One region of the Salinarimonas sp. genome, then DNA from elsewhere that is predicted to be linked to it. Evidence: predicted binding sites of a transcription regulator. Region 1 holds the regulator's gene; each other region holds the start of a gene.
The links. Region 1 encodes LexA, which represses DNA repair genes until DNA is damaged. Its sites were predicted from a motif close to TGTTCNNNNTGTGTTCNG; they were not measured.

Region 1 (7,049 bases):
CGAGGTCGTGGCGCTGGAGGACGGCGAGATCCGCACCTTCCAGATCGACCCGCGCGACGTCGGCCTCGCGCTCGCCGAGCCGCAGGACCTCAAGGGCGGCGATCCCGCCCATAACGCGGCCGCCCTGCGCGCCGTGCTGGAGGGCGAGCGGACGGCCTATCGCGACATCGCGGTCCTCAACGCCGGCGCCTCCCTCGTCGTCGCGGGCGCCGCCGCCGACCTCGCCGAGGGCGTCGCCAAGGCGGCGGAGGCGATCGATTCCGGCGCGGCCAAGACGGCCCTCGCGCGCCTCGTGCGCGCCTCCCAGGCGTGAGGGCCGGGCGATGAGCGATATCCTGTCGAAGATCGAGGCCTACAAGCGCGAGGAGATCGCCGCCGCCAAGGCCGCGACCGCACCCGCCGAGATGGCGCGCCGGGCCCGCGACGCCGCACCGCCGCGGGGCTTCGCGGCGGCGCTCAGCGCGACGATCGAGGCCGGCCGCCCGGCGCTCATCGCCGAGATCAAGAAGGCGAGCCCCTCGAAGGGCCTCATCCGCGCCGATTTCGACCCGCCGGCGCTGGCGCGCGCCTACGAGGCCGGCGGCGCGGCCTGCCTCTCGGTGCTCACCGACACGCCCTCCTTCCAGGGTCGCCCGGAATTCCTCGCCGCCGCCAAGGACGCCTGCGCGCTTCCCGCCCTGCGCAAGGACTTCCTGTTCGAGCCCTATCAGGTCATGGAGGCCCGGGCCTGGGGCGCCGACGCCATCCTCGTCATCATGGCGAGCGTGTCGGACGCCGCCGCCCGCGACCTCGTCTTGGCCGCGCACGATCTCGGCATGGACGCCCTCGTCGAGGTGCACGACGCCCCCGAGCTCGAGCGCGCGCTGGAGCTGCCCGCCCGGCTCATCGGCATCAACAATCGTAACCTCCGCACCTTCGAGGTCTCGCTTTCCGTCGCCGAGAGCCTCGCCCCGCTGATCCCGTCCGACCGCATCGTCATCGGCGAGAGCGGCATCTTCACCCCGGCCGACATCGCGCGGCTGGAGGCGGCGGGCATCCGCGCCTTCCTCGTCGGCGAGAGCCTGATGCGCCAGGACGACGTGACGGCCGCGACCCGCACGTTGCTGGGAGAGGCCGCGTGAGCGAGCTCAGCCATATCGACGCCTCCGGCGCCGCCAACATGGTCGACGTCGCGGACAAGGACGTCACTTCCCGCACGGCGATCGCCGAGGGCGTGGTGATCACGAAGCCCGAGACCATCGCCGTCATCCGCGCGGGGGACGCCAAGAAGGGCGACGTGCTCGGCGTCGCCCGCCTCGCCGGCATCATGGCGGCCAAGCGCACGCACGAGCTGATCCCGCTGTGCCACCCCTTGATGATCTCCAAGGTGCGGGTCGACTGCGCGATCGACGAGGCGCTGCCGGGCGTGCGCGTCGTGGCCGAGGTGAAGGTCGCCGGGCAGACCGGCGTCGAGATGGAGGCGCTCACCGCCGTCTCCGTCGCGTGCCTCACGATCTACGACATGGTCAAGGCCGCCGACAAAGGCATGCGCATCGAGGGCGTGCGGCTCCTCGAGAAGACCGGGGGCCGCTCCGGGACCTACCGGGCCGACGGCTAGGGGAGGGGGCGCGTCGTGAGCCTGCTCCCCGTCGCCGAGGCCCGCGCCCGCATCATCGCCGCCGCCGGCGCAGCCCTTCCCGCCGAGCGCCTGCCGCTCGAGGCCTGCTTCGGCCGCACGCTGGCCGAGGACGTGGTCGCGACCCGCACGCAGCCGCCCTTCGCCGCCTCCGCCATGGACGGCTGGGCGGTGCGCGCCGCCGACGTGGCCACGGCGCCCGTCGAGCTCGCCATCGTCGGCGAGAGCGCGGCGGGCCGGCGCTTCTCCGGGCGGGTGGGGGCCGGGGAGGCCGTGCGCATCTTCACCGGCGCACCGCTGCCCGACGGCGCCGACACGATCGTCATCCAGGAGAATGCGCAGCCTCTCGAGAACGGACGCGTGCGCGTCCTGGAGAGCGCGGCCGCGGGCCGGTTCGTGCGCCCGCGCGGGCTCGACTTCGCCGAGGGCGACGTGCTGATCCCCGCCGGGCGCGCGCTCGACCCGCGCGCCCTGGCGCTCGCGGCCGCGATGAACCATCCCGCGCTGCCCGTGCGCCGTCGCCCGAAGGTCGCGCTGATCGCCACCGGCGACGAGCTCGTCATGCCCGGCGAGGAGCCGGGCCCGGACCAGATCGTCGCCTCGAACCTCGTCGCGCTGGCCGCCCTGGTGGAGGCTGCCGGCGGCGCGGCGCTGCCGCTCGGCATCGCGCGCGACACGAAGCCGGCGATCGGCGAGAAGCTCGCGGCCGCCCGCGCCGCCGGTGCGGACATCCTGGTGACGCTCGGCGGCGCCTCGGTCGGCGCGCACGACCTCGTGCAGGAGACCCTGCGCGAGGCGGGCATGGATCTCGGCTTCTGGAAGATCGCCATGCGCCCGGGCAAGCCGCTGATGCACGGCACGCTCGACGGCACGCTGTTCCTCGGGCTGCCGGGGAACCCGGTCTCGTCGATGGTCTGCGGGCTCCTGTTCCTGCGCCCGGCGATCCGCGCCCTGCTCGGCGACCCCGCGGCCGGGCGCCTGCCGAGCGAATCGGCCGTGCTGGGGAGCGCGATCGGCGAGAACGACGGCCGCGAGGATTACGTGCGCGCCGCCCTCGCCCCGCGGCCCGGCGCGCTGCCGGAGGCGACGCCCTTTCCCGTTCAGGATTCGTCGATGCTCGGCGTGCTCGCCCGGGCCGAGGCGCTCATCGTCCGGCCGGTGCGGGACCCCGCGCGGGAGGTCGGCGAGGTCGTGGAGATCGTGCGGCTCGCCGGAATGATGTGAGCGAAGGGCCGGGCGTTCATCCTGGCGCGACGACTCGCCGCTGCGGGGGTTGCGGAACGCATGGGGAACGGGTATAAGTTCCGCGTTTGTTTTCCGGGAGATCGTATCGGCGATTCGGCCGGCGGTCGCGGAAGGCTCCAAGAGGCTCCAAGACGGGGTGCCCATGCTCACGCGCAAACAGCACGAACTGCTTCGCTTCATCCACGAGCGGGTGCGGGAGACCGGCGTCCCGCCCTCTTTCGACGAGATGAAGGACGCACTCGATCTCAAGTCCAAGTCCGGCATTCACCGGCTGATCACCGCGCTCGAGGAGCGGGGCTTCATCCGCCGCCTGCCGAACCGCGCCCGCGCGCTCGAGGTGGTGCGCCTGCCCGAAGGGCTCGGCGTCTCCGCGCCGCGTGGCCGCTTCAATCCCTCCGTCGTCGAGGGCGGGCTCGCGGCGAAGCCGAAGGCCGCGCCGCCGCCGGTTCTCTCCGACGAGGAGCGCGGCGTGCAGATCCCGGTCATGGGCCGCATCGCAGCCGGCGTGCCGATCTCGGCGATCCAGTCGCAGAGCCATTCGATCACGGTCTCGCCGGACATGATCGCCTCGGGCGAGCATTTCGCGCTGGAGGTACGCGGCGATTCGATGATCGAGGCCGGCATCCTGGACGGCGACATCGTCGTCGTCCGCCGCCAGGACGTCGCCAATACGGGGGACATCATCGTCGCCCTGATCGACGACGAGGAGGCGACCCTCAAGCGCTTCCGCCGCCGCGGCTCCTCCATCGCGCTCGAGGCGGCGAACCCCGCCTACGAGACGCGGGTGCTGGGCCCCGACCGCGTGAAGATCCAGGGCAAGCTGGTGAGCCTGTTCCGGCGGTACTGAGCGACGCGTAGACGGGGCGCTGTCGCCATCTCCCCGCAGGGGAGGTGGGCCGCGGCGCAGCCGCGGACCGGAGGGGATGCGCCAGTCGATCTGCAAACGCCCGCGCAATCGCGCCGAAACACGCCTTTCTCAACGAGGCGATCTGCGCGTAGAGACCTGCGCGCGACGGCGAACGAGACGGGCGAGGACACAGATGGCATTCGAGGGAACGACGAGCGCGAACGGGATCTGGCATGCGCGGGGCGGGGAGGGCGAGGAGCTCGTCGTGCTCCTCCACGGGCTCGCCGCCAACGCGGCGGTTTTCGCCGGACTCGCGCCCCTCGCCGCGGCGAGCGGGCGGCGCTGGCTCGCGCCGGACTTCCGCGGCCACGGGCGCTCCGTCATGCACGGCCCCTACGGATACGGCGTCCACGCGGCCGACATCGCCCTTCTTCTCGACGGTGAGAACCCGGAAAAGACGATCGTTCTCGGCCATTCCTTCGGCGGGGTGATCGGCGCGCTCCTCGGCTCCGGCCTCTACGGCCCGCCGCCCGCGCGCGTCGTCGGGCTGGGCGTCAAGCTCGACTGGTCGGCCGACGAGGAGGACGGCGCACGCAGGCTCGCCGCCAAGCCGCCGAAGCTCTTCGCCGCGCGCGGCGAGGCCACGGAGCACGCCCTCAAGATCGCCGGCCTCGCCGGTCTCGTCGACCCCGGCTCCGAGACCGCCGCCCACGGCGTCCTCGAGCGCGAGGGCGGCTTCGCGGCGGCCTTCGACCCGGCCGCCTTCGGGGCGGTCGGCCCCTCGATCGATGCGCTCATGCGCGGCTGCCGCGCGCCGCTGGCGCTCGCCGCCGGCGAGCGGGATCCGATGGTCTCGCGCGAGGCGATGACGCGCACCGATCCGGGCGCGGTCGTCCTGCCCGATCTCGGCCACAACGCCCATGTCGAGGCGCCGGACGTCGTGATGCGGCTGCTCTGAGCGGCTGCGGCCCTTCGACTCGGGCCTGTGGACCGGGGGGCTCGCGGCCTTGCCGCGACCGTCCCGCCATGGAACAACCGGGAGCGAGGCGCGCCGCCTGGAGTGCGCCCGGTCCCCGCTCCCGCCAAGGCCGATGCTCGATCTCGCCGCGCGCGTTCCCGTGCCTCCCGAACCCGAGACGCCCCGCGCCGTGCTCGACGTCGCTCGCTCGCTCACCGGCCGTCCCTGGCGCGAGCGGCTCGAGTCCCGCACGGTCCTCGTGGCGCAGGCCATCGCCCAGGCCCACGGCCTGCCCGACACGCTCGCCCGCGTCCTCGCCGGGCGGGAGGTGACGCTCGAGGCCGCGCCGGGCTTCCTCGCCCCGAAGCTGCGCGACCTGATGCCGGACCCGAGCGCCCTCCTCGACATGGACGCCGCCGCGGAACGCCTCTCCCGCGCCGTCGTCCGCGGGGAGCGCGTCGCGATCTTCGGAGACTACGACGTCGACGGCGCCTGCTCGGCGGCCCTGCTCGCGGGCTTCCTCGAGCGCGTCGGCGTGACCACGCGCATCCACATCCCCGACCGCATCACCGAGGGCTACGGTCCCAACGTCGAGGCGATCCGCACCCTCGCCGCCGAGGGCGCGACCCTGCTCGTCGCGGTGGATTGCGGCACGGCGAGCCACGAGCCCTTCGCCGAGGCGGCGCGCCTCGGCCTCGACGTCGTCGTCCTCGACCATCACCAGGCCCCGGAGACGCTGCCCGCCGTCGCGGCTCTGGTGAACCCGAACCGGCAGGACGACCTCTCCGGCCTCGGCCACCTGTGCGCCGCTGGCGTCGTCTTCCTCACCCTCGTCGCCCTCGCCCGCGTGCTGCGCGCCGCGCCCGGCGTCGCGCAGCCCCTGCCGAACCTGCTCGACGATCTCGACCTCGTGGCGCTCGCCACCATCGCCGACGTCGTCCCGCTCACGGGCCTCAACCGCGCCTTCGTGCGCCAGGGCCTCGTCGTCATGCGCGGGCGCGGGCGCCCGGGACTGGCGGCCCTGTTCGACGCCGCCGGGCTCACCGCGGCGCCGGAGGCGTGGCATCTCGGCTACCTGATCGGCCCACGCATCAACGCCGGCGGACGCATCGGCGACGCCTCGCTCGGCGCGCGGCTCCTCGGCTGCGCCGACCCGCTCGCCGCCGCGCGCATGGCCGAGGCGCTAGACCGCCTCAACCGCGAGCGCCAGGCCATCGAGGCGGCGGCGCTCGAGGAGGCGACGGCCCAGGCCGAGCGCCTGCTCGGGGATGCTCCGGACGCGCCCGTCCTCCTCGCCGCGGGGCCGGACTGGCATCCCGGCATCGTCGGCCTCGTCGCGGCGCGGCTGAAGGAGCGCTTCCGCCGCCCGGCCTTCGCCTTCGCGGCGGCGACGCCGGAGGGGCTCGCCACCGGCTCCGGCCGCTCGGTGCCGGGCGCCGATATCGGCCGCGCCGTGCGCGCGGCGGTGGAGGCCGGCCTCGCCGTCAAGGGCGGCGGCCACGCCATGGCGGCGGGGGCCACCGTCCCGGCGGACGGGCTCTCCGCCTTCGCCGCCTTCGTCGCCGAGCGCCTCGCCGATCCGGTGGCGCAGGCGCTCGCCGCGGACGCGCTCCTCGTCGATGCCCGCCTCACCGCCGGCGGCGCGACGCCCGAGCTGTTCGCGGCGCTCCAGGACGCCGGCCCCTTCGGGTCCGGCTGCCCCGAGCCGGTCTTCGCCTTCGCCGCCCACCGGGTGGCGCGGGCCATGATCGTCGGCTCCGGCCACGTCAAGGCGACCTTCACCGCCGGCGACGGCCGCAGCCTCGACGCCATCGCCTTCCGCTGCGCCGAGGAGCCGCTCGGCCGCGCGCTGCTGGAGGCGCAAGGCCGCCCGCTCCATCTCGCCGCGGCGCTGACGAAGAACGCCTGGGGCGGGCGCGAGCGCATCGAGGCGCGCATCCTCGACGTCGCCGATCCGGCGGGCTGACGGCCTCGCGATGCGCGGCGTGAAAACCGCTCCCGCGACGAAACGCGGCGCTTGCGATCCCCGCCGAACCTCTCTAAGAGGGCGTCACCGCGGCGCGACCAGCCCGCCGCGGTCCGCGCGCCCTTCGTCTAGCGGTCCAGGACGTCGCCCTTTCACGGCGAAAACACGGGTTCGAGTCCCGTAGGGCGCGCCAGCGAGCTCCAGGTCACAACAGACGACGTGCCTCGAACGCGTCGGCGCGAGAGACGCCTCGAACCGCCGCGGCCTCGCCGGAGGCTGCTCGGTTCGCGTCATGCGTCCAAGCGGTTCGCCTCGAGCAGGGTTCGCCAGCGCGTGTCGGGCTCGACCGGCGGGACGTCGCCGATGGGCGCCAGCTGCCCTTCGGGCCGGGTCGGGTCGGCTGTGCACGGCGAACGAA
Region 2 (7,049 bases), 2.4 Mb from region 1:
GGGCTCGTTCGGCGCGGCCTCGGCGCTCTCGCCCTCGGCGACGGCCTCCGCGGCGATCGTCGCGCCGGCCTCGGCCTGCGCCTCGCCGGCGGGCGCCGCCGGTGCGGCCGGAACGACCGGCTGCGTCGGCATCGGCTTGAGAATTTCCGAGGTGATCGCCGGGCCGGCGCGCTCCTCGGAGACGTAGCCGAGCGACTTCAGGATCTGCGCGAAATCCTCGCCGGCGCAGCCGACGAGCGAGGTCATCGCCACGGTGCCCACGAAGGCGTCGCCCTCGGCCGCGCCCGCCGGCGGCTCGCCGACGGTCTGGCCCGGCACGTAGGCCATGGCGGGGCGGATCAGGTCGGCGAGGCGCTCGAGGATGTCGACGCGCACCGCCCGCCCGCCGCAGACGCGGAAGCCGGCGGAGCGGTAGAGCCCCTTCGCGACCTCGGTGTCGACGGGGATCGAGGTGCGCCCGGAGGAGGCCAGCGCCGCGATCTCGTCGATGCCCTTCTGGTCGAGCCCGCCGTTCTTGAGCGCCCAGAGCTGAGCCGCCAGCGTGCGCGGGGCGGGCTTCATCAAAGCCGGCAGATAGAGGTGGTAGGCGCCGAAGCGCACGCCCTTCTGGCGCAGGGCCGAGCGGGCCTGCTGGTCGAGCGAGCGCACCTCCTGGAGCACGCGCGAGCGCTCGAGCACGCCGAGCGACTCGGCGATCTGGAAGGCGACGCCCCGCGCGATGCCCTGCAGGTCGGCGGGCTCCTCGAGCTCGAGCAACGGCCCCAGCGTGCGCACCACGTGCGCCTTGAGCCAGGCCTTGAGCCGGCCCTCGACCTTCTCGAGCGCGCCGCCGGTGAGGTGCTCGTCGGCGATCAGCCGCACCCGAGGCTCGAAGATCTTCTCACCCGGCTCGAGCTTCGCCACCGGCTCGCCCTGCCAGCGGATCGTGCCGTCGTTCGACAGGACGAAGGACGTGTCCGCCGCCGTCGAGAACCGATCGGCCCGCGCCTCGATCTCGCCGGCGAGGCCCTTGACCGCCGCGTTGCGCAGGGTCTTGGCCTCGTCGCTGGAGGCGTCCGGATCGGGGACGAAGACGAACCCGGACAGGCGCCCGACGTGCTGGCCCTCGACGCTCACGTCGCCGCTCGCCGAAATTTCCGCTTCAAGCATCGCGTTCTCTCTCAAGCGCCGCATCAGCACGCTGGTCCGCCGGTCCACGAACCGGCTCGCCAGCCGCTCGTGCAGCGCATCCGACAGCTTGTCCTCTACCCCACGCGCCACGCTCTGCCAATGCTCCGGATCGCGCAACCAGTCGGGTCGGTTGGCGACGAAGGTCCAGGTGCGTACTTGCGCGATCCGCGCCGAGAGCGTGTCGATGTCCCCGTCGACCCGATCCAGCAGCGACACGTGCCGGCGGAACCAGTCGTCCGGCACCGCCCCGTCGCGCATCAGGAACAGATAGATGGCCGAGACGAGGTCGGCGTGGCTCGCCGGCGACACCTTGCGGTAATCCGGGACCTGGCAGACCTCCCAGAGCCGCTCGACGTTGGCGCGGCCCGTCGCGTGGTGGCGCACCGAATCGTCCCGCGCCAGGATCTCGAGGGCCGCGACGTCCTCCGCCATGGGCGCGCGGGTGAGGCCGTGCTCCTGCGGCACCTCCGCCAGCGCCCGCTGGAGCGCCTCGAGCGAGCGGAAGTCGAGATCCGGGTTGCGCCATTGCAGGATCCGCGCGGGCTCGAACTTGTGCCCCTCCACCGCCTCCACCAGCTCCGGGTCGAACGGGTCGCAGCGCCCGGACGTGCCGAAGGTGCCGTCGTTGAGGTGGCGCCCGGCGCGCCCGGCGATCTGGCCGATCTCGGCGGGGTTGAGCTTGCGGAAGCGGAAGCCGTCGAACTTGCGGTCGGCGGCGAAGGCGACGTGGTCGACGTCGAGATTGAGCCCCATGCCGATGGCGTCGGTGGCGACGAGATAGTCGACGTCGCCGGACTGGTAGAGCGCCACCTGCGCGTTGCGCGTGCGCGGGGAGAGGGCGCCGAGCACCACCGCCGCGCCGCCGCGCTGGCGGCGAATCAGCTCGGCGATGGCGTAGACCTCCTCCGCCGAGAACGCGACGATGGCCGAGCGCGCGGGCAGGCGCGAGAGCTTCTTCGAGCCGGCGAAGGTGAGCTGCGACAGCCGCGGGCGCGTGGTGACGTGGACGCCCGGGATCAGCGCGCGCACCAGCGGCTCCATCGTCGCCGAGCCGATCAGCAGCGTCTCGTCCCGGCCGCGCTGGTTGAGCAGGCGATCGGTGAAGACGTGGCCGCGATCGAGGTCGGAGGCGAGCTGGATCTCGTCGATCGCCACGAAGGCGAGGTCGAGGTCGCGCGGCATCGCCTCCGCGGTGCAGACCCAGTAGCGCGGGTGCTTCGGCTTGATCTTCTCCTCGCCGGTGACGAGGGCGACCGCGTCCGCGCCGGCGCGCTCCACCACGCGGCCGTAGACCTCCCGCGCGAGCAGCCGCAGCGGCAGGCCGATCATGCCCGAGGAATGGCCGAGCATCCGCTCGATGGCGAGATGCGTCTTGCCCGTGTTGGTCGGGCCGAGAACCGCGGTCACCCCGCGCGAGCGGGCCTGCGGCGGAAGGGAGAGGCGGGGCATCGGGCGCGGGCTGGACCTTGACACACGGGCTCGCGGGCGGCCCCGGGAGCGGGCTCGCTCCGGAACAGGGGCCGAACGAAAGGGGGGCGAATCGCTGATCCGTGGAGAATCCGGATTCGTTCCGTTCTCGGACGCCCTGTATATGGGATCGGCGCGGGGTTTTCCTAGCGGGGAAAGCGGGGGAGGCCGGCGGTTCGCCGTGCTGCGTCAGATCTGCCGATGCGAAGGCTTTTCGGACGAGAGTGTATGATATACAAATGGGGATGTATATCCGTGCTCTTCGAGGATGAAGCCATGCAGGTCGCGAAATGGGGAAATTCCCTGGCCGTCCGTCTTCCCGCCGACGTGGTTCGGCGGCTCGGGCTCAAGGAAGGCGACGAGATCGAGCTCCGCGCGGACGGTGACGGCCTCGTCGTCGATCGCCAGCCCCGTCCCGAGGAGATTCTGGCTTCCCTGCGGAAGTTCCGGGGTCGTTTGCCCGCCAGCGAGCGCCTGACTCGCAACGACGCGAATGCGCGCTGAGGTCTTCTTCGACACGAACCTCATCCTCTATCTGCTCGACGAGGGCCCGAAGGCGGACATCGCCGAGCGCGTGCTGCAGGCCGGAGGAGTCGTCAGTGTTCAGGTCTTGAACGAAGTCCTGGCGAACTCTCGCCGGAAGGCGGGCATGTCCTGGGAAGAAGCCGGCCTGTTCCTGAGCGGGATCCGCCGCCTGTGCACGGTCGTCGACCTGACCGAGGAGATCCACGACGTCGGGCGAGCGCTCGGCCAGCGCTATGGCTTCTCTGTGTACGACGCGATGATCGTGTCTGCGGCCTTGGTCAGCGGCTGCACCGAACTCCACACCGAGGACATGCACGACGGGCTTCTCGTCGAGGACGTGCTGCGGATCGTCAACCCTTTCGTCGAGAAACGCCCCTGAGCCGCTCCCGCCCCCCTCAGCGCGCAGCGGCCCGCGCCACGCCGCCGCCGTCGATGGAGACGCGCTGGGCCTCGATCACGCTGGTGCCGATCTGCGTGCGCACCTCGATGCGCAGCGGCAGCAGCGTGCGGCTTCCCTCCACCGGGGCGAGCCAGACCGCCATGTCGCGGTTCTCCTCCATGAAGCGCACCGCCTCCTTGCCCTCGCGATGGCCGGCGATGGCCCGGAAGCGGGCGGCGCACATCAGGACGGGGCCGGAATAGCCCGGCTTGTCGAGCTGGCGCGTGCCCGCGTAGCTGAGCACGATGTCGAAGCGCGAGGCCCCGTCGAAGACCGGGATCGTGCGCTCGCACTGGCCGGGATCGTCCATGGCGAGGCGCCCGCGCCCGGGGAAGAGGAAGGCGCTCACGGGGTCGACCACGCCGCGGCGATGGCTCGCGCGCACCGGCACGCGATCGGGATGCTCGGGAAGCGGCGGCAGGATCTCGACGGCGGAGACGCTGCCGCCGGAGAGCCCCATGCGCACGGTGCGGCTCGCCTTGCTCGAGGCGGAGTTCACGGCGAAGGACGCGGGCGCCACCCGCTCCCCGCTGACGCGGCCCGTGGCGCTGGCGGCGCCGCGGCCGTCGGTGATCAGGCCGGCCAGCCCGACGAGGCGGGCCTGGACGTCGATGCGGTAGCGCCGCCCGTCGTAGGTCGAGTTCACGTCGGCCTCGCCCACGGGAAAGCCCGCGAGCCAGATGCCGTAGGTCGCGTCGAACGAGGAGGAGGCCGACGCGGGCGCGGCGGCGGCGAGGACGGACGCGGCGAAGGCCGCGAGAAAGGCGAGCGATGCGCGCATGACGTGTCCCTGTCCCGGCCCCCCGAAGCCGGCCGCGTGGTGCGGCGTCCAGCTTCATGGCGAATCGGGCGTTAACGAGGCGATCCCGACCATCCGACGTCCTGGTTAACGCTCTCCTATCCTTGACGCGCCCCCGGGCTTTGGCCTATACGCTCGCACCTTCCAGGGACACCGGTGTCCGGTCGCCCCGCATCCGTGCGCGTCTCGCGCCCGGGAGCGTGGGGGAGATCAAGCGGCCGCACCTCCATCGATAGGACGTATGAGATCATGTCGCGCCGTTGCGAACTGACCGGCAAGGCCGTTCTGACCGGTCACCTCGTGAGCCACTCGAACCGCAAGACCAAGCGCCGCTTCCTGCCGAACCTCGTCAACGTGACGCTGCAGTCGGACGCGCTCGGCCGCTCGGTCCGCATGCGCATCTCGGCCAACGCGCTGCGCACGGTCGAGCATCGCGGCGGGCTCGACGCCTTCCTCGCCAAGGCGAAGGACGTCGAGCTCTCGCAGACCGCGCGCACCGTCAAGCGCGAGATCGAGAAGAAGCAGATGGCCGAGGCCGCCGGCGCCGAGTGAGGCGCGCGGGCTCTCGCACATCGCATCGACACGCATCGGCGGGCGGCCCATCGGGCCGCCTTTCGCCGTTGAAGGATCAAGCTCGACCATGACCGCGTTCTCAGCCGACGACCGCTCGAAGCTCCTTCTCGCCGTGGGCGCCATGGCGCTGGTGGTGCTCGCCTCGAACATCCTCGTCCAGCACCCGATCCAGGCCTTCGGCCTGCAGGACTGGCTGACCTTCGGCGCCTTCACCTATCCCTTCGCCTTCCTGGTGACGGATTTGGCGAACCGCCGCTTCGGCCCCGCCGCGGCGCGCAAGGTGGTCTATGCCGGCTTCGCGCTCGCGGTCGCGCTGTCGATCTATTTCGCCACGCCCCGCATCGCCATCGCCTCCGGCGTCGCCTTCCTCACGGCTCAGCTCCTCGACGTGGCGATCTTCAACGCCCTGCGGGCCAAGGCCTGGTGGATCGCGCCGCTGACCTCCTCGGTGCTCGCCTCGGCGCTCGACACGGCGCTCTTCTTCTCGCTCGCCTTCGCCTGCGGGCCGGTGATCGGGGGGCTGACCATCACGCAGATGCTCGGCGCCGTCGGCATCCCCGACGCCTGCATCGCGCTGCCCTGGCAGACGCTGGCGGTGGCGGACTATCTGGTGAAGCTCGCCGTCTCCGCCGTGGCGCTCGTGCCCTACGGGGCGCTCGTCGCGCGGATGCGCCGGGCGGAGGACGGGGAAGGGGCGCGCGGGACGGCTTGAGGGGTCAAATGATCGGCTGTCTCGGGTCTACCTGTGTGCGTCCCCGCTCCATTGTCATCCCGGGCGCCGAACGGCGACCCGGGACCCATACCCGCCGACGCCGGTTTCGCGGCCTTTAGGCCGCGTCGCGCGCCCTCCATACGTTGACAGGTCCCGCGACGAGCGCGGCATGCGCGCTCGAGCCGACGTCGAGGCCATGGGTCCCGGATCGGCTTCGCCGTCCGGGATGACAGCTCTTCGCACCCCGAGAGGCGTCCCCGAGCGCTCATCGCCGCGCCAGCCCCCACATCGCTCCCCCCGCCAGGAGCCCCCAGAACGGCGCGCCGATGCCGAAGAAGGCGACCCCCGAGGCGGTGGTGACGAAGCACACGAGCGCCGCCATCCGCGCCTTCTCGTCGGCGAGCGCGGCCTGGACCGCGCCGGCGAAGCTCGTCAGCAGCGCGAGGCCGGCCACCGCCTGGATCAGGACCGGGGGCGAGGCGGCGATGAAGGCCGCGGCGATCCCCGCCGAGAGGCCCAACGCGACGTAGGTCGCGCCCGCGGCCGCCGCGGCGAGCCAGCGCCTGGCGGGGTCGGGATGCGCCTCCGGGCCGGCGCAGAGCGCCGCCGTGATGGCGGCGAGGTTGACGAGCTGCCCGCCGAAGGCGGAGGCGAGCGCGCTCGCGATCCCGGTGCCGACGAAGATCGGCGCGACCGGCGGCGCGTAGCCGTTGGCGCGCAGCACGGCGAGGCCGGGCACGTTCTGCGAGGCCATGGTGACGAGGAACAAGGGCAGCGCGAGGCCGATCATCGCGTCGAGCGAGAAGGACGGCGCGACCAGGATCGGCCGCGAGGCGAGCGCCGCCCAGGAGGCCTCCGGCAGCGGCGTCGCGGCGAAGACCAGCGTCGCCGTCACGACGACCGCGAGCGGCACGGCGTAGGGACGCGCGAAGCGAAGCGCCAGCGCCCAGACGATCACGATCGGTAGCGCCAGCGCCGGCTCCAGAGCAACCGCCCGGGCCGGGGCGAGGCACAGATCGAGCAGGATGCCCGCCAGCATGGCGGCCGCGAGCGGCATCGGGATGCGCGCCACCGCCTGCCCGAAGGGCCGCACCAGGCCTGCGAGAATCACCAGCCCCGACGCCGCGAGGAACGCGCCCACCGCCACCGGAAACCCGCCCGCATACGCCCCCGTCGCGACGAGCAGCGCCGCGCCCGGCGTCGACCAGGCGATCGAGATCGGCAGCCGCGTGCGCCAGGCGAGGCCCATCGCGAGGAGCCCCTTCGCCACGCACACGGCGAGCAGCCCCGAGGCCGCCTGGGCCGGCGTCGCGCCGACGGCGACGAAGCCCTGCAGCAGGAGCGCGAAAGTCGAGGCGAAGCCG
Region 3 (7,049 bases), 2.5 Mb from region 1:
GGCGCCTCGATCAGCATCAGGAGGGTGAAGAAGAAGATCAGCACGATGCCCGCCGCCACCGAGGCTGCGGAGGAGAGGATCGTGTCGGCGTAGGAGGCGACGCGGTCGAGCACGTCGCCGACGCCGAAGGGACCGGGGAGGCTCTGCACCGTCCCGGCGAGCCCGCCGCCGTTCTGCGGCTCCTCGCCCTCGGCCTGCGCCCCGCCGTCGGCCCGGCCCTGCTCGCCGCCGTCGCCCGGTACCGTCCCGTCCTGCGCCGCGCCCCACCATTCGCTCACATCGTCGGCGTAGCCCGGCAGGCGCTCGGCGACCTGCTCGGCCGCCGCCCACAGGCCGGCCAGGAACACGCCGAGCACGATCAGGATCACCGCCATGGCCGCCGTCGGGCCGAGCCAGCGCAGCCGATGGGGAACGTGGGCGCTCACCGCCGCGCTCACCGGGAACACCGCGATGGCGATGAAGAAGGCGAAGGCGAGCGGCATCGTCACCGCCCGGGTCTCCCGCAGCGTCCAGGCGATGGCCAGCGCCGCGATGATGCCGACGAGCCAGACCATCGTCTTCATCCGCGCCAGCGCGCGCAGGCGCTCGCTCGCGTCGGCGAAGACGGAGGTCGTGGCGTCCGGCGTCGGGTCGGTCATCGGGCTCTCGCTCGCTCTCGGGGTTCGGCTCTCCTCGAGACGCCAACAGGAAGCGCCCACGACGGTTCCGAAGGCCGCGGGATGCGTCGCGCGCGCGAGGGCCTGTCTTCCCGGATTGGCGCAGCCAAGTCCGGGATCCAGATCCGCCGACATGTCCCCGAGCGCGCGCAGCGCGCTCGTCGCACGCGCTCGCGGAGCGTTCAGGTCCCGCAGCTGCAAGCCGACGTTCGTGGTTCTGGGTTCCGGGCTCCCTTCGCGCCCCGGAATGACAGGAAACCGCGTTCAGCCTTCGTTCGCACTTTCCGTGCGAGGCTTCGCGCGTCATGGACGCGCTCCTCGCCGATTTTACGGCCCGCCTCGCCGCGCTCGATCCCGCCGCCTTGGCGCTCGCCGCCGGGGCGGCGGCGCTCGGGCTGCTCCTCCATCTCGCCGTCTCCGTGCGCCGGCTGCGCCGCGAGCGCGCGGAGGTCGCCGAAGCCATGGCCGAGATGGCCCGGCGCCAGGCGGAGATGACCGGGCGAATGACGTCCTTCACCGAGGTGTTCGGCGCACGCCAGGGCGATTTCGCCCGCATGCTGGCCGAGCGCATCGAGCGGGGCGCCCATGCCCAGGCCGAGAGCCTCACCAAGCTCACCGCCCGCCTCGCCGTGATCGACGCCGCGCAGAAATCCATCGGCGCGCTCGCGACCCAGGTCTCGGGCCTGGAGAAGGTGCTCTCCAACAAGCAGGCCCGCGGCGCCTGGGGCCAGGGGCGGATGGAGGCCATCGTCCGCGACGGCCTGCCGGCGGGCGCCTTCGCCTTCCAGGCGACGCTCACCTCGGGCGCGCGGCCGGACTGCCTGGTGCGGCTCCCCGGCGATCCGCGGGCGCTGGTCGTCGACGCCAAGTTCCCGCTGGAGAGCTTCGCCGCCTACCGCGACGCGCAGACCCCCGAGGCGAAGGCCCGCGCGGGCAAGCTCGTGCGCGCCGACGTCTCCCGGCACGTGCAGGACATCGCGGGCAAGTACCTGATCCCCGGCGAGACCCAGGACGTCGCGCTGATGTTCGTCCCGGCCGAGAGCCTCTACGCCGACCTCCAGGAGCATTTCCCCGAGGTGGTGGAGCGCGCCCAGCGGGCGCGGGTGGTGATCGTCTCCCCTGCCCTGCTGGCGCTCGCCATCCAGGTCGTCCAGGCGCTCGCCCGCGACGCCCGCGTGCGCGAGGAGGCCCGAATCATCCAGACCGAGGTCGCCCGCCTCCTCGCCGACATCGGCCGCCTCGACGAGCGCGTCGCCCGCCTCGACCAGCATTTCCGCCAGGCCCAGGACGACGTCGCCGGGATCCGCACCTCGACGGAGAAGATCGCGCGCCGGGGTCGGCGGATCGAGGCGCTGGACTTCGAGGACGGGCGGGAGGGGGATCTGTTCGCGCGGGCGGGGGAGTGAAACCTCCCCGCAGGGGAGGTCGACGGCCCGGAGGGCCGACGGGTGGGGCGCGGCCGCGCCATCGCCCTCTACGTTCGCGAGGCCTCGGCCGAGGCGCCCGACAGCCTGGAGCGCGCCGCCCGCACGATGTTCCGCCTCGGCTTCGACCTGCCGACGGAGGCGGAGGCGTCGCACGCCGGCTGACGGCCCGCGCGCCGCTCGTCGGCGACGCGCGAGCCGGACGTGCTCAGAACAGCGCGCCGAACAGGCCGCGGCGGGACATCGCCTCGCGGCGGGGGGCCTCGGCGGGGGCGGCGGCATAGAAGCCGGCGGCGTTCTGACGGACCTTCACCCGCGCGCCGGTCCGGGCGCGCTCGTAGAGGTGCAGTGCGTCCTGGTTCAGCATGCGGATGCAGCCCGAGGACACGGCCTTGCCGATGGACCAGGGCTCGTTGGTGCCGTGGATGCGGTAGAGCGTGTCGCGGCCGCCCTGGTAGAGGTAGAGCGCGCGGGCGCCGAGCGGGTTGTCGAGGCCGCCTTCCATGTGGCGCGGCAGCTCGGGCTGGCGGCGGCGCATGGCGGCGGGGGGCGTCCAGCCGGGCCAGCGGGCCTTGCGGCCGACCCGCGCCGAGCCCGACCAGGAGAAGCCCTGGCGGCCGACCCCGATGCCGTAGCGATAGGCGCGACCGCCCTCGCGGATCAGGTAGAGGTGCTTGTCGGCGGTGTCGACGATGATGGTGCCGGGCCGCTCGGGCCCGTCGTAGGCGACCTCCGTCAGGCGCAGATGCGCCGGCATCCGGCGCGGATCGACGAAGGGGATGTCGTAGGGCTCGTCCGGGATGTAGCCGGAATACCAGGAGGAGGCCTGGGAATAGGACTGGGCGGACGTGCGGGCGGGGGACGCGACGGCGAGCGCCGCCGCCGCTCCGAGGAGCGTTCGGCGCGTGATCATGCAGACCTCGCTTCTCATCAGGCGGGGGAGTGGAACGGGTTGGGCTGACAAAGCCGTGGAACGGTCCGGGTTCCATCCCGGGATGCGCCGCCGCCCCGGACGCCGGGTCCCGCCGCCCCTCCGCCTCAGGCGTTGCGCCAGGCTTTCGCCATCGCGAGGAAGTTCCCGAGGATGGTCTCGCCGTGCTCCGAGAGGATGCTCTCGGGGTGGAACTGCACGCCGTGCACCGGGAGCGTCCTGTGCGAGGCGGCCATGATCTGGCCGTCGTCGGTCTCGGCGGTGACGGCGAGGTCCTCCGGGCAGGTGTCGCGCGCGATCACGAGGGAATGATAGCGCGTCGCGACGAAATCCTGCACGCAGCCGGCAAACAGCCCCTCGCCGGAATGGCGCACGCGGCTCGTCTTGCCGTGCATGGGCAGCGGCGCGCGCACGACGGCGCCGCCGAAGGCCTGGCCGATCGCCTGCAGGCCGAGGCAGACGCCGAAGATCGGCGTGCGGCCGGCGCCCTTCTCGATCAGCTCGAGGCAGATCCCCGCCTCGTTCGGCGTGCAGGGCCCGGGCGAGAGCACGATGGCGTCGTAGCCGGCCTCGAGCACGTCGTCCGCCGTGCGCGCGTCGTTGCGCACGACCTCGATGTCGTGCGTGAAGCGGCTCACCAGGTGCACGAGGTTCCAGGTGAAGCTGTCGTAATTGTCGACGACGAGAAGGCGGGTCATGTCCGGCGGCCCTGCGGTGCGGCCTCCGGTCTAGCAGGCGCGGGCCCCGCGCGCAAAGCGCGACCGCGATGCGCGGCCTCTCGGCGGAACTTCGGCGCGCGGCGATCATTTCCCGCAGAGAGAACAATATCGGAACGGAGGACGAGCATGTCCGCAGACGATCGCGCCCGCGGCGCGCACGAGGACCCGCCCGAGGTCGAGAACCCCGAGAATCCCAAGCAGACCCCGGCCACGGGCAACCAGCAGAAGGACCCGGAGGAATGGGTGACCGGCCACGAGCCGATGACGGGCGCCCAGGCCTCCTACCTGAAGACCCTCTCCGAGCAGGCCCACAAGCCCGAGCTCTACGACCCCGAGCTCGACAAGGCGGAGGCGTCGAAGCGCATTGACGAATTGCGCGCGGCGACGGGGAAGGATTGATCCTTCGCGTCGCCCGCGTGAAAGCCGCCCGGTGAAAAGAGTAGCAAATCTCCGTCATCTCCTGTCATCCCGGATTGCGAAGCAAGTCCGGGACCCAGAACCTCCATCGCATGGTCAGCGTGCGCGAAAGCGCGCGCGTCCCGGGCCCGTCATGCCAGCGTCGAGGCCGAGGGACGCCGCGCAAGCGCCGCTCGGGACGCGGCGGAGGGTCTGGGTCCCGGACTGCCTTCGGCATCCGGGATGACACCGTAGGAAGCGCCACGCACGCCACCCCTCACCCGCTCTCCCGACCCTGCCCCTTCCGCCCGAGGCGCTTCGCGCGCGTGCGCAGCGCCTCGGCCAGCTTGCGGCGCTCGAACACGGCGACGACCACGAGCGAGAAGGCGAAGGGGACGAGGAGGTAGTAGACGCGGAAGAGCACGAGGGCCGCGATCAGCTCGGCGTCCGGGATGTCTGGCATCGCCGTGATGAAGACGAGCTCGAACACGCCGAGCCCGCCCGGCGCGTGCGAGATCAGCGCCGCCGAGAAGGAGGCGAGGAAGACCGCCAGCACGACGAAATAGCCGGGGTTCGCGTCCCAGGGCAGCAGGAAGTAGACGATCGCCGCCGTGAAGAGCAGGTCGAGCGTCGAGGCCGCGAGCTGGCGGGCGGTGACCGCCGGGCGCGGATAGTCGAGCCGGAAGGCGCGGATCCGCAGGGGCGGCAGGCCGAGCAGCGAGCCGAGGAGATAGAGCGCCACGAGCAGCAGCAGCGCCGATCCGATCCCCTGCGCCACGGGCTCGATCTGCAGCCCCGCCGGCAGGAGATCGGCGAGCCGCGCGAGGACGTAGGGCTCGAAGACGAGGACGAGCCCCGTCAGCACGACGACGCCCAGCACGAAGGTGAACGAGCAGATCCCGACCAGCACCGCGATCTGGCTCGGGGAGAGCCCCTGCGAGGTGTAGGCGCGGTAGCGCACCATGGCGCCCGAGAGCACGGACGCGCCGATATTGTGCGAGAGCGCGTAGGTGGTGAAGGACGCCAGCGTGATGAAGGTCCAGGAGATGTGCTTCACGCCCAGGTGCAGGAGCGCGATCCGGTCGTACCAGGCGAGCATGCCGTAGCCCGCGACCGTGGAGAGCGCCGCCAGCACGAGCTGCCAGGGCCCGATTCGCGCCATCGACTCCAGCACGTCCTCGGCCGAGATGGCGCGCAGCTCCCGGGCGAGCAGCCAGAACGAGAAGGCGACCGCCAGGAGGCCGACGACCGGCCAGATGTAGTCGAGCGCTTTCTTCATCGGGGCGGCGGGTCGCTCGGGCGTCTCGCGGTGAACGGTCTCGACCCGACCTAGAGGAAGTCCGCCGCCGGGCAAAGCGAAACCGGGCGCGGCCGGTCAGAGCCCTTCCGATTCGAGCCAGGCGACGAGCTTGCGGCCGAGCGCCTCGGCGCCGACGTCGAGCATGGGGAAGTGGCCGGCCTGATCGAGGGTCTCGTGCCGGGCGGCGTGGTAGAACGCGGTGCGCAGGGTGCAGGAGCGCCAGACGAGCCGGTCCTGCGCCGCGCCGAGAACGAGGGTCGGCAGCCGCGTGAGGAAGGCGGAGAGGACCGGGCCCGGCATGTGCGCCTGCGAGAGGGCGCGGGGCGCCTCCGGCGTCATCAGCGCGGCGTAGCGCCGCACGCGCGCCGCCGGCAGCCCCTCCGAGAACAAGAGGTGCCGGGCCCCGGCGGTCATCGCCGAGGCCTCCGGGGCGGTCGCGCCGACGAAGGCGTCGAGCCACACGACGGGCTCGGTGAGCGCCGCGCGGGCGTTGACGAGCGCGAGCCCCTCGGGCGGGAGCGAGCAGACGAGGGCGAGCCCGCGCATCCGCGACCGCCCGACGAGCCGTTGCGCCAGGAGCCCGCCCAGCGAATGGCCGACCACGACCGGCGCCTGGGGCAGGAGGTCGAAGGCGAATCGCGCGTCGGCGAGATAGTCGTCCAGCGTGATCTCGCGCAGGCGCTCGCGCCCCTCGGACCCGCCGTGCCCGCGCAGCGACACGGCGAGCGAGGCGCGCCCGCGCCGGGCGAGATAGGGCCCCAGGTGCTCGGCCCACATCCAGGCGCCGCCGAAGGCGCCGTGCAGAAGCAGCAGCGGCGCGCCGACGCGCGGGCCGTCGGGCACGGTCTCCACGATCTCCAGCGCCGGCCCGTCGGCGCGCGGGGCGACGCGGGTCGAGACCCTGTAGCCGCCCTGCGGCCCGCTGCGACCCGGTGTCTGCGTCTGGCTCGGCATCTCGTCTCGGCTCCCGAAGGACGGCTGGCGCGCGGTTCGCGCCGCGCCGCACCATGCATACGGCCGCGCTGCGGCGAAGTCATGTCCGGGCTCTCGCCACCCGCCCGCCTGCGGATCTCCCCCGATGTATGGATTGCGGGTCTCGTCGGCATCGGCTAAAGCCGAGGTCGTTTGCGTGGAAGGATGACCAGGACGATGGCGACCATGGTGCAGAGCGAGCGTCACCCCAACGAAGGCTACAGCCCCGAGATGGACGGGCAGACCCACGAGAAGACCTACGACGGCTTCATCGTCTTCACGGCGATCTCCTCCGCGGTCGTGCTGTGCTGGGTCATGGCGCTCGCGCTCGGCGGGATCAAGGACGCCTGGCTGTCGGGCATTCTCGGCGTCGTCGCGTCGATGATCGCGGGCGGCGTCGGGGCGATTTTCCCGAGCGTCGGCTGGCGCGCGCCGGGCGCCGTCTTCGTCCTGATGGTTCTCGTCTTCATCCTGTCCTGAACGGGCCGCGCGGGCGCGTCGCGACGGCCGTGACCGGGCCGGTCCGCGCGCGCCCTCACCAACGAGATTGGGGGAGAGGGGCATGCGCATCGCCGTCCTCACGGAAACGGACGCCAACGAAGCCCGCGTCGCGGCGACGCCGGACACGGTGAAGAAGCTCGTGGGGCTCGG
Region 4 (7,049 bases), 430 kb from region 1:
CTTGACCGTGAGGCGTGTCCTTTCGAGGGCGCGCTGCGCGAAGACCAGTTCGAAACCCTGCTCGGGAGAGTGACGTGGCCGAGACCACCACAGCGCAAGAGCCTACCCGGCGCGACTTCCTGTTCCTGGCGACCGGCGCCGTGGGCGCGGTCGGCGTCGCCGCGGCCGCCTGGCCGTTCATCGCCCAGCTCGCCCCCGACGCGCAGACGGTCGCCGCCGGCGCGCCGATCGAGGTCGACCTGACCCCGATCGCCGAGGGCCAGATCGTCAAGATGTTCTGGCGCGGCGCGCTGATCTTCGTGCGCAACCGCACGCCCGCCGAGATCGAGGCCGCCCGCGCCACGCCGCTCGCCGACCTGAAGGATCCCGAGCCGGACGAGGCGCGCGTGATGGCCGGTCGCGAGAACTGGCTGATCATCTACGGCAACTGCACCCATCTCGGCTGCGTGCCGCTCGACTTCCAGGGCCAGTACGGCGGCTGGTTCTGCCCGTGCCACGGCTCGGTGTTCGACACGTCCGGCCGCATCCGCCAGGGCCCGGCCCCGATCAACCTGCCGGTCCCGCCCTACCGCTTCGTCGACGACACCCGCATCGTCATCGGCGAGACGGCCTGAGGCGCGGACCGCTCGACCCCCGCGGCCGGGCCGACCCGGCCGCGATCTGACGGAAATCCGAACGAGAGCCGATCAGGCGAGACTGAAGCAGGCGAGACCCATGAGCTCACATCCCACCACCTACGTTCCCAAGAACGCCGCCGCGAAGTGGCTGGAGAGCCGGTTGCCGATCATCGGCCTGGTCCACTCGTCCTTCGTCGCCTTCCCGGTGCCGCGGAACCTGACCTATTTCTGGACCTTCGGCGCGATCCTGATGGTGATGCTGGTCGTCCAGATCGTCACCGGCATCGTGCTGGCGATGCACTATACGCCGCACGCCGACCACGCCTTCGCGTCGGTCGAGCACATCATGCGGAACGTCGAGTACGGCTGGCTGCTGCGCTACCTGCACGCCAACGGCGCGTCGTTCTTCTTCATCGCGGTGTACATCCACATCTTCCGCGGCCTCTACTACGGCTCCTACAAGGCGCCGCGCGAGGTCTTGTGGATCCTCGGCGTGATCATCCTGCTCCTGATGATGGCCACCGCCTTCATGGGCTACGTGCTGCCGTGGGGCCAGATGTCGTTCTGGGGCGCCACCGTGATCACCAACCTGTTCTCGGTGATCCCGCTCGTGGGCGACACCATCGTGTCGTTCCTCTGGGGCGGCTACTCGGTGGGCAACCCGACGCTCAACCGCTTCTTCTCGCTGCACTACCTCCTGCCCTTCATGATCTTCGGCGTGGCCATGCTCCACGTCTGGGCGCTCCACGTGCCGGGCAACAACAACCCGACCGGCGTGCCGATCAAGTCGGGCAAGGACGCGGTGCCGTTCCACCCGTACATGACCGTCAAGGACACGTTCTCGATCGTGTGCTTCTTCATCGTGTACCTGTGGTTCGTGTTCTACCTGCCGAACTATCTCGGCCATGCGGACAACTACGTCCCGGCCAACCCGTCGGCGACGCCGGCGCACATCGTGCCGGAATGGTACTTCCTGCCCTTCTACGCGATCCTCCGCGCCGTTCCGGACGCGCTCTTCGGCGTGATCCTGATGTTCGCCTCGATCGCGGTGCTGGCCTTCCTGCCCTGGCTCGACACCTCGCGGGTCCGCTCGGGCTCCTACCGGCCGGTGTTCCGGGTGCTGTTCTGGGCCTTCGTGGTCACCTGCCTGATGCTCGGCTGGCTCGGCTCGCGTCCGGCGGAGGGGATCTACGTCATCCTCTCGCAGATCTTCACCATCCTCTACTTCGCCTACTTCCTGATCGCGATGCCGCTCCTCGGCCTGTTCGAGAAGCCGCTGCCGCTGCCGAACTCCATCACGGAGGCCGTGCTCGGCAAGAAGCAGGCGGGCGGATCGGGCATGCCCGTCGGCGCCGCCGCCGAGCCTCAGTCCAAGGGCTGAGGCGCGGCACGAGCGAGATCAGGACAAGGGTTCGAGAACCATGAAGAAGACCCTCATCATCGCCGGCGCGCTGGCCGCCTCCCTCGCGCTCCCCTTGGGGAGCGCCCAGGCGGCCGGCGGCGGCGTCACGCCCCCGAAATACGAGTGGAGCTTCGCCGGCCCGTTCGGCACCTACGACCGGGCGCAGCTGCAGCGCGGCTTCCTGGTGTTCAAGACCGTGTGCGCCTCCTGCCACGGCCTCGAGAAGATCGCCTTCCGCAATCTGGCGGAAGAAGGCGGCCCAGAGTACAGCGAGGCGCAGGTCGAAGCCTTCGCGGCGGAGTTCATCGTCGACGGCGGCTTCGACGAGTTCGGCGACCCCGTCACCCGCCCGGGCACGCCGGCCGACTTCTGGCCGTCGCCCTTCGCCAACCCGGTCCAGGCGGCCTCCGCCAACGGCGGCAAGGCCCCGCCGGACCTCTCGGTGATGGCCAAGGCCCGCACCTACGAGCGCGGCTTTCCCCTGTGGATCACCGACGTGTTCACGCAGTACAACGAGAACGGCGTGGACTACATGGCGGCGTTCCTGAAGGGCTACGTCGAGCCGCCGGCGGATTTCGATCCGTCCATGGGCAACTGGAACCTCTATTATCCGGGCAACATCGTGGCGATGCCGAACGTCCTCTTCGACGGCGGCATCGAGTATCCGCGCGACGATCAGGGCCGCCCGGTCGTGCCGGAGACGGTCGAGCAGTACGCCAAGGACGTCACCGCCTTCCTGATGTGGACCGCGGAGCCGCACCTCGAGACCCGCAAGGCCATGGGCTTCCAGGTCATGGTGTTCCTGCTGGTGTTCGCGGGCCTGCTGTACTTCACCAAGAAGCGCATCTGGGCCCGCGTCGGCGGTGAGACCGAGGGCCACGCGGCCGGCTGACCGGCGCATTCTCCGATTTGGAATGGTGGAAAGGGCGCCTGCGGGCGCCCTTTTTCGTGAGCGGCGCGGATTTGCGCAGACCCGAGGCGCGCGAGGGGGCGACGGCGGCGAAACTTCGCGCTAGCATCGCGCCGGAACAACCGAAGGGGTAGAGACCATGACGCGCGCGGTACTGGGCGTGATCGGAGGATCGGGCGTATACGACCTGCCCGGGATGGAGGACGTTCGCGAGGAGCGGATCGCATCGCCCTGGGGCGAGCCGTCCGACGCCCTCAGGATCGGACGCATCGCGGACACGACCGTGGTGTTCCTGCCGCGCCACGGGCGCGGGCACCGCATGTCCCCCTCCGACATCGACTACCGCGCCAACATCGACGCGTTGAAGCGCGCCGGCGTCACCGACATCGTCTCGCTCTCGGCCTGCGGCTCGTTCAAGGACGAGCTGCCGCCGGGCTGCTTCGTCCTCGTCGACCAGTTCGTCGACCGCACCTACAAGCGCGAGAGCTCTTTCTTCGGCAAGGGCTGCGTCGCCCATGTCTCGATGGCCCATCCCGTCGGCCCGCTGCTGCAGCAGCGCCTCTACGACGCCGGCGTCGCCGAGGGCCTCGACGTGCGCAAGAACGGCACGTACGTGTGCATGGAGGGGCCGCAATTCTCCAGCCTGGCCGAGAGCGTCTCCTACAAGCACATGGGCTACGACGTGATCGGCATGACCAACATGCCCGAGGCCAAGCTCGCCCGGGAGGCCGAGATCACCTACGCGACCGTAGCCATGGTGACCGATTACGATTGCTGGCATCCGGACCACGCGGTCGTCGACGTCGCAGCCGTGATCGCGGTGGTGAAGGCCAACGCCGCCAATGCCGCCAAGCTCGTCGCGCGGGTCGCGCGGGACTTCCCGGCGGAGCACGAGCCCTGCCCCGTCGGCTCGGACACGGCCCTCGAGGTCGCGATCATGACGGCGCCGGAGATGCGCGACCCCGCCCTGGTCGCCAAGCTGGACGCCGTGGCCGGCCGCGTGCTCAATCGCTGACCGAATCGCCCGCCTACCACCGAGACGCCGACGCAGGACCCCGATCATGGACACGCTCGCCGATCACGACATCAAGTCCGCCATCCGCACCATCCCGGACTACCCCAAGCCCGGCATCATGTTCCGGGACATCACCACCCTGCTGGGCGACACCCGCGCCTTCCGGCGCACCATCGACGAGCTGGTGAACCCCTATGCCGGCACCAAGGTCGACAAGATCGCCGGCATCGAGGCCCGCGGCTTCATCGTCGGCGGCGCCATGGCCCACCAGCTTTCGGCGGGCTTCGTGCCGATCCGTAAGAAGGGCAAGCTGCCGCACCAGGTGGTCAGCGTCGCCTACGCGCTGGAATACGGCTCCGACGAGATCGAGATCCACGCCGACGCGCTGGTCGCGGGCGAGCGGGTGGTGCTCGTCGACGACCTGATCGCCACCGGCGGCACGGCGACCGCCGCCGTCGAGCTCTTGCGCCGCATCGGCGCCGAGGTCGTGGCCTGCTGCTTCGTCGTCGACCTGCCCGACCTCGGCGGCGCCGCGCGCCTGCGGGGAATGGGGGTCGAGGTGCGGTCGCTGGTGGCGTTCGAGGGGCATTGAGGACGGGGAACGCGCACACAATTTCGGCCCCGGGCACACCCGTGACCCCAATTTAATCTTGCATTTTCCGTGCGGCGTTTTACCTATGGCGGGGAACTTATCACGGTGATAAGTGTACGCCCTGGGAAGGATGCTGATGGGTGGAGAGCCGTGGGACCCCTCCGAAGCGACAAGACGGATACGCGCGATCGCGAAGCATCATTCGCTGAACGTGACTTACACGCATCATGCGCGCGAGCAGATGCTCAAACGAGACCTCATTCTGGGTGACGTCCTGTACGTTCTGAAAAATGGCTTCGTTCACGATTCCGCACAGGCATCAACGCGCCCCGGCTACTACAAATACCGGATGCAAACAAGTACGCCGAACTCAGGGCAGCGCGATGTGCGTGTCGTTGTGATCCCGGACGAGAGGTCATTTTGGGTGAAGGTCGTCACCGTGATGTGGGTTGACGAGCCCTAATCCTCACCGCCAAGGAGAACAGAGATGCCTGCCTATCAATATGTCGAGAGCGGGCTCGATAACGTGCTCATCGAAGGCGCAACGTTCATGGTGTCCGACGACGCCGGTGAGAGCTGCATCGACATACCGAATGTAAACGGACTGCATCACGCGATCGCTGAGGCCATCGTCAACAAGCGTACCAGCATCACCGGGAAGGAACTTCGGTTCCTCCGTACGGAGATGGCAATGACGCAGTCCGAGCTGGCTGCAGTGGTTCATCGCGAGCCGCTGGCTATCAGTCGCTGGGAAAGGGGCGAAGTCGAGATCGACCGCAACGCCGAAGCGCTGATCCGGCTGTACGCGGTGGAGGAGCTGGGGCTGGAGGATGCGCCCGGCGTCGGTGAGGTAGCCGCCTGGTGCGTTCCGAATGGTAGCGACCCGACGATCATCATCGACGGCTCGGACCCCGACAATTATCGTTCCAAGCCGCTGGCTAACGCAGCCTAAGAAACGCCCGAGCGCTCTGCGCTCGGGTTATTGACTCTGGAACAAAGATAGAACTATTTTTTCGGTAGTGGACGAGCCTCGCGGCCCCTTGCTCGCGCGGCCCGCGGGGCGCACAAAGCCCTGGAGCGCAAGACAGCGGAGGCGATGATGGCCGGCGTGAACAAGGTGATCCTGGTGGGCAATCTCGGGCGCGATCCCGAGGTGCGACGCACCTCGAACGGCGACCCGGTCGTGAACCTCCGGCTCGCCACGACGGAGACGTGGCGCGACAAGGGCACGGGCGAGCGCCGCGAGAAGACCGAGTGGCACAGCGTGGTGATCTTCAACGAGCCCCTCGGCCGCATCGCCGAGCAATATCTGAAGAAGGGCTCGTCGGTGTATATCGAGGGCCAGCTCCAGACCCGGAAGTGGACAGACCGGGAAGGCAACGAGAAGTACACGACCGAGATCGTGCTCCAGCGCTATCGCGGCGAGCTCACCCTGCTTGGCGGCCGCGGAGGCGGCGGCGGCGGGGGCGGCGGCGACTACGAGGGCGGCGGCGACGAGTACGGCGGCGGCGGCGACGATTTCGGCCGCTCCTCCCCGATGGAGCGCCGCCCGGCCACGGCCGGCGGCAGCGGCGGCCAGCAGGGCGGCGGCGGCTCCTCGCGCTACAACGATCTCGACGACGACATCCCGTTCTGAGGGTCGGCGCGAGGAGGGCGGCGTTTCGCCGCCCTCCCGCTCTTCCGGAGAGCGCGCGCTCAGGCCGCCCGCGCCTCGTCGTGACGGATCTGGCCGAGGAACTCTCGCATTCGCAGGCGCAACATCTCCGCCTGGCGCGACAGCTCGCCCGACGCCGAGAGCACCTGGCTCGCGGCAGAGCCCGTCTCGTCGGCGGCCGCGCCCACGCTCGCGATGCTGGCGTCCACCTCGCCCGTGCGCGCAGCCGCCTGACCGATATTGGACGAGATCTCGCCGGTCGCCGCGCCCTGCTGCTCGAGCGCAGAGGAGATGCTCGCCATGCCCTCGCTGATCGAGCCGATGGTGCGCCCGATGGCGCCGATCGTCCCAACCGCGGCGTTCGTCGCCGTCTGCATGCCGGAGATCTGCTGAGCGATCTCGTCCGTCGCCTTCGCCGTCTGGTCGGCGAGCGTCTTCACCTCGGCGGCCACGACCGCGAAGCCCTTCCCGGCCGCGCCCGCACGCGCCGCCTCGATCGTGGCGTTGAGCGCGAGCAGGTTGGTCTGGGCGGCGATGCCGGAAATCAGCTCGACCACGTTGCCGATGCGCTGCGCCGTCGCGGAAAGCGCCTCGATCTCCGCGTTCGAGCGCTCGGCTTCCGAGACGGCGTGCCGCGCCGTGCCGTTGGCCTGGGAGGTCTGGCGCCCGATCTCGGCGACGGAGCTCGACAATTCCTCGACCGTGCCGGCCACGGCCTGGACGTTGCCGCTCGCGGCGGAGGACGCCGCGCGCACGGCCGCGGATTGACGGCTCGTCTCCTCGGCGGTGGCGGAGAGGCTCCGGGCCGCGCTTTCCAGCTCCGTCGCCGCCGACGCGATCTGGTCGATCAGCGCGCCGA

Region 2: the regulator LexA is predicted to act here: its motif matches at 2,680-2,697, upstream of ABL310_RS17565 (helicase-related protein).
Region 3: the regulator LexA is predicted to act here: its motif matches at 3,829-3,846, upstream of ABL310_RS17070 (DUF3072 domain-containing protein).
Region 4: the regulator LexA is predicted to act here: its motif matches at 5,526-5,543, upstream of ssb (single-stranded DNA-binding protein).

What each region holds. Positions count from the first base shown of each region.
Region 1 covers NZ_CP157794.1:841,040-848,088, forward strand. The annotation lists gene trpD (anthranilate phosphoribosyltransferase) at 1-313, shown strand, start outside; gene trpC (indole-3-glycerol phosphate synthase TrpC) at 324-1,121, shown strand; gene moaC (cyclic pyranopterin monophosphate synthase MoaC) at 1,118-1,597, shown strand; gene glp (gephyrin-like molybdotransferase Glp) at 1,613-2,839, shown strand; gene lexA (transcriptional repressor LexA) at 3,003-3,707, shown strand; gene ABL310_RS03905 (alpha/beta fold hydrolase) at 3,901-4,665, shown strand; gene recJ (single-stranded-DNA-specific exonuclease RecJ) at 4,799-6,631, shown strand; tRNA gene ABL310_RS03915 (tRNA-Glu) at 6,749-6,824, shown strand.
Region 2 covers NZ_CP157794.1:3,785,514-3,792,562, forward strand. The annotation lists gene ABL310_RS17565 (helicase-related protein) at 1-2,619, opposite strand, end outside; gene ABL310_RS17570 (AbrB/MazE/SpoVT family DNA-binding domain-containing protein) at 2,914-3,141, shown strand; gene ABL310_RS17575 (PIN domain-containing protein) at 3,131-3,541, shown strand; gene ABL310_RS17580 (DUF3108 domain-containing protein) at 3,558-4,382, opposite strand; gene rpmB (50S ribosomal protein L28) at 4,650-4,952, shown strand; gene ABL310_RS17590 (queuosine precursor transporter) at 5,041-5,685, shown strand; gene ABL310_RS17595 (benzoate/H(+) symporter BenE family transporter) at 5,951-7,049, opposite strand, start outside.
Region 3 covers NZ_CP157794.1:3,680,850-3,687,898, forward strand. The annotation lists gene ABL310_RS17045 (AI-2E family transporter) at 1-638, opposite strand, end outside; gene ABL310_RS17050 (DNA recombination protein RmuC) at 962-2,062, shown strand; gene ABL310_RS17055 (hypothetical protein) at 2,105-2,245, shown strand; gene ABL310_RS17060 (L,D-transpeptidase) at 2,289-2,993, opposite strand; gene ABL310_RS17065 (aminodeoxychorismate/anthranilate synthase component II) at 3,119-3,709, opposite strand; gene ABL310_RS17070 (DUF3072 domain-containing protein) at 3,857-4,129, shown strand; gene ABL310_RS17075 (lysylphosphatidylglycerol synthase domain-containing protein) at 4,404-5,405, opposite strand; gene ABL310_RS17080 (alpha/beta hydrolase) at 5,502-6,380, opposite strand; gene ABL310_RS17085 (aa3-type cytochrome c oxidase subunit IV) at 6,576-6,878, shown strand; gene ABL310_RS17090 (Re/Si-specific NAD(P)(+) transhydrogenase subunit alpha) at 6,961-7,049, shown strand, end outside.
Region 4 covers NZ_CP157794.1:1,267,450-1,274,498, reverse strand. The annotation lists gene petA (ubiquinol-cytochrome c reductase iron-sulfur subunit) at 75-614, shown strand; gene ABL310_RS05920 (cytochrome b/b6) at 715-1,998, shown strand; gene ABL310_RS05915 (cytochrome c1) at 2,039-2,911, shown strand; gene ABL310_RS05910 (S-methyl-5'-thioadenosine phosphorylase) at 3,069-3,944, shown strand; gene ABL310_RS05905 (adenine phosphoribosyltransferase) at 3,991-4,536, shown strand; gene ABL310_RS05900 (DUF4258 domain-containing protein) at 4,673-4,999, shown strand; gene ABL310_RS05895 (transcriptional regulator) at 5,024-5,488, shown strand; gene ssb (single-stranded DNA-binding protein) at 5,633-6,172, shown strand; gene ABL310_RS05885 (HAMP domain-containing methyl-accepting chemotaxis protein) at 6,232-7,049, opposite strand, start outside.